2 regions of the Oceanobacillus sp. AG genome follow, and region 1 is predicted to be linked to the other one. Evidence: predicted binding sites of a transcription regulator. Region 1 holds the regulator's gene; the other holds the start of a gene.
The links. The regulator CtsR, encoded in region 1, represses protease genes until heat stress. The targets are predictions, from matches to a motif close to ATGGTCAATAAAGGTCAAACA.

Region 2: a site for CtsR is predicted at 1,855-1,875, ahead of GN217_RS10370 (ATP-dependent Clp protease ATP-binding subunit). Genes of this name have one in related genera too.

Annotation. Positions count from the first base shown of each region.
Region 1 covers NZ_WOWT01000026.1:53,547-58,613, forward strand. Annotated here, with positions in the region: gene clpC (ATP-dependent protease ATP-binding subunit ClpC) at 1-1,839, opposite strand, end outside; gene mcsB (protein-arginine kinase McsB) at 1,852-2,913, opposite strand; gene mcsA (protein-arginine kinase activator protein McsA) at 2,910-3,461, opposite strand; gene GN217_RS14070 (CtsR family transcriptional regulator) at 3,487-3,951, opposite strand; gene GN217_RS14075 (MgtC/SapB family protein) at 4,218-4,919, opposite strand.
Region 2 covers NZ_WOWT01000017.1:18,370-23,436, forward strand. Annotated here, with positions in the region: gene GN217_RS10370 (ATP-dependent Clp protease ATP-binding subunit) at 1-1,781, opposite strand, end outside; gene mbcS (acyl-CoA synthetase MbcS) at 2,238-3,815, opposite strand; gene pdaA (delta-lactam-biosynthetic de-N-acetylase) at 3,939-4,730, opposite strand; gene GN217_RS10385 (Na+/H+ antiporter family protein) at 4,858-5,067, opposite strand, start outside.

The DNA.
Region 1 (5,067 bases):
AGGTTTTCTGCGTACTTTTTCCGTTAGCTGTCCGCCTTCTTCATAACCGACATACCCCGGAGGTGATCCGACTAATCTAGCAGTGGAATGCCTCTCCATATACTCCGACATATCCACGCGTATCATCGCATCCTCATCAGCAAACATCACTTCAGCAAGGGCTCTTGCCAGCTCTGTTTTACCGACACCAGTAGGACCCAAGAAGATGAATGAACCGATTGGACGCTTCGGATCTTTCAGTCCTGAGCGAGCTCTGCGTATTGCAGTCGATATAGCTTTCACCGCTTCTTCTTGACCAATAACACGCTCATGGAGTATTTCTTCCATATCAAGAAGACGTTTCGATTCATCCTTCGTAAGCTTAGCTACAGGAACACCAGTCCAAATCGATACGACGCTCGCAATGTCTTCAACAGTTACCTCAGAATCCATTTGACCTTGCTTCTCTTTCCATTCATTTTTCGTCTTCTCGAGTTCTTCCCGGTAACGCTGTTCAGTATCGCGTAAAGATGCTGCTTTTTCAAATTCCTGGCTCTGGACAGCTGCATCTTTTTCCTTCCTTACGTCAGCCAGTTTTTGTTCTAATTCCTTTAAGTTCGGTGGAATCGTGTAGGAACGAAGACGAACTTTTGAACCGGCCTCATCAATTAAGTCAATCGCCTTATCCGGTAAAAAGCGGTCTGTAATATAACGATCAGAAAGGCTCGCACTTGCTTCAATCGCTTCATCCGTAATCGTTACGCGGTGGTGGGCCTCATAGCGGTCACGCAGACCTTTTAAGATGAGAATCGTTTCCTCAACAGATGGCTCATCTACTTGAATTGGCTGGAAACGACGTTCAAGTGCTGCATCTTTTTCAATGTATTTTCGGTATTCATCTAGCGTCGTTGCACCAATACACTGAATTTCTCCACGGGAAAGGGATGGTTTTAAAATATTGGATGCGTCAATTGCACCTTCCGCTCCCCCCGCACCAATTAATGTATGCAATTCATCGATGAAAAGAATAACATTTCCGGCTTGACGAATTTCTTCCATCACTTTTTTTAATCGATCTTCAAATTCCCCACGGTATTTCGTCCCTGCAACGACCGTTCCCATATCAAGCGTCATAACACGCTTATCACGTAACGTTTCCGGTACTTCATTATCGATAATTTGCTGGGCAAGGCCTTCAGCAACAGCTGTTTTACCGACACCCGGCTCTCCAATTAATACAGGATTATTCTTCGTCCGGCGGCTTAACACCTGAATGACACGCTCAATTTCCTTAGAACGACCAATAACCGGATCAATTTTACCTTCTCTTGCACTTACAGTTAAATCTCTTGCAAGGGAATCTAGTGTTGGGGTACTTGCATTCGATTGTTGCCCTGCACGCCCTCTTCTGCCAGCTTGAGACTCATTACTACCAAGTAGCTTCAAAACCTGCTGACGAGCTTTATTTAAGCTTATACCGAGATTGTTGAGGACACGTGCTGCCACACCTTCCCCTTCACGGATAAGACCGAGTAAAATATGTTCCGTTCCTACATAGGAATGACCAAGCTTACGTGCTTCATCTTGTGATAATTCCACAACCTTTTTTGCCCGGGGAGTATAGTGAATTGATTGCATCGGCTGTTTACCGACTCCGATTAATTTCTCCACTTCTTCTTGAATTTTTTCCACTTGTACGCCTAATGATTGCAACGCTTTAGCGGCAATCCCTTCGCCTTCGCGAACAAGCCCGAGCAAAATATGCTCTGTTCCAATGTTATTATGTCCGAGACGAACTGCCTCTTCCTGTGATAGCGCAAGTACCTTTTGCGCCCTTTCTGTAAATCTTCCAAACATCATCTGGCATCCCTCCTATTTCTCTAATTCAAGTCTTTCTCTGATGAGCGAAGCACGAAATACATCGCGCTCCCGTGGTATCAAGCGTTTATTAGCATAATATTGTAAGAATCCTGGCTGCGTTAAAATCATTAATTCATTTAATATATTTTTAGATATATTTTCAATAATACCCAAGTCTATACCTAAACGCACGTTAGAAATGCATTTAGCAGCTTCCTTTGATTCGATGATTCGGGCGTTCTTCAGTGTTCCGTAAGACCTGAAAATGCGGTCTTCCAGACTGACTCCAAGTTGTTCGGTAATATAGCTCCGGGCAAGTCGTTCTTGCTCAATCAGTTGCTTGACAACACTTGCCAGGTCAAAGATAATGTCCTTCTCTGATTTCCCAAGGGTAATTTGATTAGATATTTGGAATATATTACCTAGAGATTCACTGCCTTCCCCGTATATCCCCCTTACGACTAAACCGAACTGGTTAATCGCGGGAATCATACGGCTCATCTGCTTTGTGATAACAAGGGCCGGCAAGTGCATCATCACGGATGCCCGCATTCCTGTACCCACGTTCGTTGGACAACTCGTTAGATACCCGAAATTCTCATCAAACGCATAATCAATCCGTTCTTCTATCCAATCATCCAGCTCTGAAGCTTGTTTCAGACCATCAGTAAGTTGATATCCGGGTAAATAAAGTTGAATCCTCAAATGATCTTCTTCATTGATCATGATGGAGACCTGCTCATTTTTAGAAATAAGTGCTGCTGACTGCGGATATCTTGCTAGACTAGGACTAATAAGATGCTTCTCTATGAGTATCTGGTTCTCTATTTCCGATAAATCCTTTGTTGATAAAAAGTAAAAATCTGTGTAATCCTGGAAGGAAGATTCATTATATGTCTGTTTCATGAAATCATGAACCTTCTTTAATTCCTCTTCTTTGCCTAGGATGGGATAGGTAACATTAGCGAAATTCCGAGCTAAACGAATCCGGCTGCTCAGCACGATATCACTATCAGCACCCTCCTCTCGCATCCACGGACTAATCGCTTCGTTTAGAAAGTGCTCCAATGTCATCCTTCACTCTCCCCCCTCTTAACTGCTTCATCCGTTTCCAACGCTTTTATTTTATCTCGGAGTACTGCGGCTTCTTCAAAAGCCTCTTGCTCTATTAACTTCTTCATCTGGTTACGGTATTCCTCTAATTTACGTTTTTTTTGTATATTTCCACCTGTTCGCTTTGGTATTTTACCAGCATGTGTTGTATTTCCGGCATGGACCCGTCGTAGTATCGGGCTTAAGCTTTCCGAAAAAGTTTCATAACAGGTTGCACAACCGAATTTGCCCATTTCCTTAAAAGTGGAAAAGGTCAGTTTACAATTCGGGCATTGCAGCTCTTTCGTTTGCTTTGTATCAGCCACGTGGGCTCCAAATGGATACGAATCAAAGTTAAATAATCCAGTAAGTAAATCATGGAGAGAAGAGCCTTGATCTTGAGACTGCATATAACCTTTTTCCTGAGCACAAACTTCGCACACACGGACTTCTTTTTTCTCCCCATTTATTACTCGTTTAAAGTAAACCGTAGCTGGCCGCTTTTGGCACTCTTGACATTCCACACGCATCTTCCCCCTTCTCAACACAATAGAGTTAATTATAGTATTTTAGAGTATTAAGCATCGCCGTTAAAATACGTGCTCGAATTTGATCACGTTCCGGTAGTTGAAATGGTAAAGTCGTCCGCTCAATCGCACTATAGATCAGCTTTTCTTCTCGATTCGTAATGATTTCTTCCTCCCGCAGACGCTCCAGCACATGAATTGCTGCCTGCTGTGAAATACTTGGATTAATCATTTTAATAATGCCATCAATCAATTCCGCCTTGTCTTCATGTTTTACACGAATAATCCGTATATATCCCCCACCACCACGCTTACTCTCTACAATATACCCTTTTTCCGTTGTAAATCTTGTGTTAATCACATAATTAATCTGTGAAGGCACACACTCAAACTGATCCGCAATTTCACTCCGCTTAATTTCAATTGCATTTTTTCCTGTGGAATGTAGTACTTTTTTTAGATATGCTTCAATAATATCTGAAATATTGCTCATTGCTAAGAATTCCCCTCTCCTTACATATCACTCATTTCTAGCTATGCCGGAACAAAAGGAATGACATTGACTTTGACTATCTTTGACTATAAATTAATTATACGCCAAAATGTAACCGTTGAAAAGTAATAACCAATATTCTATTCTAGACACTTTTCATGAAAATAAACGGAGAGAAGAGGAAATTTGAGTTTAAAATAATAAAGGGCCAGTTAAAATGGAAAAGTCTCTCCCTTGTTTAACTTTACCGCTTAACTTATACGGCATCACTTTTCCAATTGTCTAATATTATTTACTCCTTCTAATTCTGATATTTCTTCAAATAATGCAAGTAACTGGGTACCTTCCATATTTCTCATCTTAAAATAAATTTTTCGGAGATCCCTTTCCATTTTCTCCACTTCCACTGCAATAATATTCACATCATAAGCTTCTGCTACTTCAACAAGCTGGTGAACTTTTATATTGCGCTCTACAACCATTTCAATTCTTGTGTACTTCCGCTGGGAAGGAAGCAATCTTTCAAGGTTATTCAACACAACTAAACTAATTAAAATGATCAGCGTAGCAACAATGGCTGGACCATACATTCCCGCGCCTACAACCAGCCCAATACCTGCCACAGCCCATATGGATGCCGCCGTAGTAAGCCCTCGAATCGTTCCTCCATATACTATAATCGTCCCCGCTCCAAGAAACCCTATCCCGCTAATCACATAAGAAGGGATACGGGCCGGATCAAAGCGTACATTATCATAGTGCTCCAGAAATTCAAGAAAACCAAATATTGATAAAAGCATCATCAGGCTTGCACCGACACCCACTAATATATGAGTCCGAAATCCTGCAGAGTGATTATTCCACTCCCGTTCAAAGCCAATTATTCCGGATAATACTAAAGCAACGAGTAACCTTGTTACGATAACATAAAAATGCTCCCCTATTATATTCTGTAAAAATACTTCCATCTATCGTATCCTCTTTTCTATATATTATCCTTAGTCAATTATATGAAACACCTTTCCCAAATAACAACTAGAATTAAACGTTAGTTATAATTTATATTACGACCTGTTAGGTTGCTCGCACGCACTCAGTCACAGGGCTTCAACCTTA
Region 2 (5,067 bases), on a different contig from region 1:
GAAACGGCGTCATGTGTGTTATTGAAACCAACATTGACTTTCTTCGTACCTGTACCAGCATTACTTGTCATAATTATGACGGATTCTTTAAAGCTCACCATTCTACCTTGGGAGTCTGTCAAATGGCCATCTTCCATAATTTGCAGGAACATATTTTGCACGTCTGGATGTGCTTTTTCAATCTCATCCAGCAAAATGATGGAATACGGATTATGGCGGACTTTCTCGGTTAGCTGGCCCGCTTCTTCATGGCCGACATATCCTGGTGGTGAACCGATAATCTTGGACACGGAATGTTTCTCCATGTACTCACTCATATCAAGACGGATGAGTGCGTCACGTTTACCGAATAATTCTTCTGCAAGAACTTTCGTCAGTTCCGTTTTACCGACACCAGTCGGACCTACGAAGAGGAAGGAACCAATTGGACGTTCTTTCGATTTCAAGCCTGCACGACTACGACGGATTGCTTTAGCAACTTTGTCCACCGCTTCATCTTGTCCAATTACTTTACCACGTAAATGGGTTGCAAGGCCCTTCATCTGCTTTTGTTCTTCTGCTTGCATTTTCGTTACCGGGATCCCTGTTTTTTCTTCAACGATCAATTCAATATCTGCTACTGTTACATCGGTAACTTTTTCACTGTCATCCGCTTTCTCCAATTGTTTCTGTAATTGGATTTCTTGGTAACGGAGATTTGCTGCAAGTTCGTAATCTTCGCGTTCGGCTGCTTCTTGTTTTTCCTTCACAATTTCATCCAAGCGTTGTTGCAAGGAGTTTGCATCTTGCTGTGAATTTTTTAAATTCAAGCGGGAGCCGACTTCATCCATTAAATCAATCGCCTTATCCGGCAAGAAACGATCTTGGATATAGCGATCTGATAATGTAGCAAAAGCTTCAATAACATCATCAGAATAATTCACTTCATGGAACGCTTCATAGCGATCTTTAATTCCATGTAAAATCTGTACCGTTTGTTCAAGCGTCGGTTCTTTTACAATAACTGGCTGCAGGCGACGTTCGAGTGCCGGATCTTTTTCAATTTGACGATATTCTTTAAGTGTCGTTGCCCCAATTAATTGCATTTCCCCACGGGCAAGAGCAGGTTTAAGAATGTTTCCTGCGTCCATTTGTGAACTCTCTGCTGTACCTGCCCCTACAATTAAGTGGATCTCATCAATGAATAGGATGACATCTTTTCTTTCCTGGAGTTCTGTGATCAGTTTCTTCATTCGTTCCTCGAACTGACCGCGAATACCAGTATTGGCAACTAAAGAGGCGACATCCAGCAAGTATACTTCTTTAGAGAGTAACTTACTTGGAACAGTACCTTCGACAATTCGTAGTGCTAGACCTTCTGCAATTGCCGTTTTACCTACACCTGGTTCCCCGATAAGGACCGGATTGTTTTTACTTCTTCTGTTCAATGTTTCAATGACTCGTTTAATTTCCTGATCGCGTCCGATAATCGGATCGATTTCTCCTGCTCGTGCTGAATCAGTTAGATTTTTCCCTAATTGGTCAAGTAGACCTTCACGTTTTCTTGTTTGCTGTTTTGTACGTGCACCTGTTTGTCCATTTCCTCCAGCTTGGAAGAATTGATTTTCAAACGGATTTTGCCCTTGATTAAAATTAGAGAAGAAATTATTTGCCTGGTTCATCATATTTCCTTGTATTTCACGTAAACAGGAGTTACATAGATGCATTTCCATACGCTGTCCGTTCACAAAAACAGACGCATTTACATTTGCTTCATTCTGACCGCAATGTTGACATTTCATCTTACATTCCTCCTAAAGTAGTGTTATATTGATCAAATTTGACTTTGACTATCTTTGACTTTAACTACATTATACTCTGACCTATTTTGACTTTCAAGTGTTTTGCCTAACTTTTTCTAAAAAAATTTATCGTGGGAAGAGAGCGGACATGGCTAGCCCTGAACACCTAAATCACCCACAGCAATTTTATTTTATAGTCTGATAGAACGAAAAAGCAGATTGAGATTCGTTTCATCTCATCCGCTTTTTTCATTTCATATTTTTAGCATCATTTTTATAATCGTTATCCCAAAAATTGATTCCTTTATTTCTTCCGTAAAACTAACAATTGGCAATTCGTCAAGAAGATTGAGTAGATGTTTTTAGTAGCCATCTATCATCCCTCATTTCTAAGTATTCTATAGTAGTATACCCAAAATGTGCGCCTGGGAAACTAATGATTCTAGAAATCAGATTTTACAAGTTCTTCATTTCTCTCTGACGTAATTCGATTCTTCTTATTTTCCCTGAAGATGTTTTCGGAAGTTCATCAATAAATTCTATTTCTCTCGGATACCTGAATGGTGCCGTTTCACGTTTCACATGATCTTGTAATTCTTTAATCAAACCTGGGTCGTTCTTGTCCACATTTTGCTTTAATACGATAAATGCTTTTACAATACTTCCGCGAACCTTATCTGGACTTGCCACTACCGCACATTCTTGAACAAATGGATGTTTCACAAGCGCATCCTCTACTTCAAAAGGTCCAATCGTATACCCCGAGCTGACAATGATATCATCCCGGCGGCCTTCAAACCAGAAATAGCCGTCCTCATCCTTGCGCGCCTGATCTCCGGTAATATAAAAATCTCCTCGTCGGGATGCTTTTGTCCGTTCCATATCCTTATAATATTCACGGAAAAGAGCTGGACTGTCGATATGGACTGCGATGTCCCCAACTATATTTACATCTGCAATATTGCCATCTTCGTCAATAATTTCCACTTCATTACCTGGCGTTGGCTTGCCCATGGAACCCGGCTTTACTTCCATATCTTTCGTAATGCCAAGGAGTAGAGTATTTTCTGTCTGACCGTAGCCGTCACGTACCATAATCCCAAAATGCTTGCGGAAAGTATCAATTACTTCCACGTTTAGCGGCTCTCCAGCAGAGACGGCACTACGTAAATGTGGCAGCTTATAATCTTCAAGATGTTCGACTTTCGCCATTAAGCGGTATTCTGTTGGTGTACAACAGAGCACATTGATTTCATTATCCTGAAGGAGCTCCAGATATTTGGACGGTTCAAATTTACCGCTATAAATAAATCCAGTTGCTCCTGTTCCTAGTACGGATAGAAACGGACTCCAGATCCATTTTTGCCAGCCTGGACCTGCCGTTGCCCACACTAAATCATCCTCTTCCACGCCAAGCCAATTTTCTGGCGCTGTCTTTAAATGAGCAAATCCCCAAGCATGTGTGTGCACAACACCTTTTGGATTTCCTGTTGTTCCCGAGGTATATGGCAAAAATGCGATTGTCTCCCTGGTCGTATCTGCCATTTCAAGTTCATCACTGGCACTCGCTTTTGCTTCATCGAGGAAATCCCAACCATCAACGGTATGTCCCACAGAAAATTTCTTTAGTTCCGCAAAATTAGGTACTTTCCCTACCTCGCTTGTAGATTCATGAAAAGCTACAACGCCACTAACTTCCCCGTGTTGGATCCGATATTCCAATTCGTTAGCCTTCAACATTTCGGAGCTTGGAATAATTATGATTCCTGTTTTTAATGCTGCTAAATAGACTTCGTACGTTTCAATGAGTCGTGGCATGATGATGAGAATTTTATCTCCTCGCTGTAAACCACTGTTCAGGAATACATTCCCGATTTTGTTTACATTCCGCATTAATGCCTGATATGTAATCTCTTTTTTATTATTGTTTTCATCTAGCCAAATAAGTGCTTTCTTGTTTTTATCTTTCGCATATTTCTCGACTTCCATCGCAATATTATATTGTTTAGGTGCAATTAAATCCTCTCTCATCATCGTGACTCCACCACTTTCTTATGAGTTTTCCTTATTATAACAAAGAATCAGAAAGTTTGGTATGATTTTAATCTAAAAATATCGGGAAGCAGCTGTAGTTCTGCTTCCCGATTTTTCTTATGCTTAATAGCCATAAATAACCTCTGGTATATGATCGCGGAGGACAAGGTCGTCAAGACTTTTAAATTGATATCCTTCTTCTTTTAAATCCGTTATCAATGCAGCAAGCGCTTCGGCATTGTCTTTAGAAACTGTATGAAGTAAAACTATTGCACCTGGATGGATTTGTTCCATCACTTCTTCATACGCATAACGCCAGCCTTTCTGATTGGATGTCTCCCAGTCTTTAAATGCAAGCGACCAAAAGATATGAATGTAACCTAATTCATTTGCCCATTCCAATGTCTGCTCACTGAAAATGCCTCTTGGGGGGCGCAGATATTTCAAATCTTTTTGATCGGAAACTTCTCCCACTTTTTCCGCCAAGTCTTCAAGTTCTTTTTGCATAGCTTCTTTCGTTAAAATGGAGAAATCAGGATGATGATAGGAATGATTTCCAATAATATGCCCTTCATCAACCATCCGTTTTACTAATTCAGGGGCGGTCTCGACATAATGTCCGGTGACAAAGAAAGTAGCTGGAACATTTTCCTTTTTCAATACGTCTAAAATTTGCGGAGTGTACCCTTCCTCATAGCCATTATCGAACGTTAAATAAATATATTTCCCGCCAGATTGATCGGCGAAATATGCGCCATATTCCTGTAAAAGCGGATTATAGGAGCCGATTTCCGGTATTTCTCCGCCCTGACCTTTTTTATAGCCCCAGCCATAACCCTTTGCATCAACTTCATTCTCTAAACTGAATCCAAGAAGCAGTGCAAAAATGAAACAAAACCCTAACAAACGCTTCATCAACAACACCCTTTTTTTCCTAGCATAACCTGTAAGGACGAAATTATGCGGAAGTGGGACAGTTGGGGTCAGAGCATTTGTCCCACTTCGTGCGGGACAAATGCTCTGACCCCATGTCCCGAAAAAACTACAAGATCATTGCTGCAATCCAGCCGAATATGATCAGTGGGATGTTGTAGTGGATGAATGTTGGTACAACTGTATCCCAGATATGGTTATGATTACCATCCGCATTTAAACCGGATGTCGGTCCAAGGGTACTGTCAGAAGCTGGTGATCCTGCGTCACCAAGAGCACCTGCCGTTCCGATTAGTGTAGCAATTGCTAATGGCGAAAA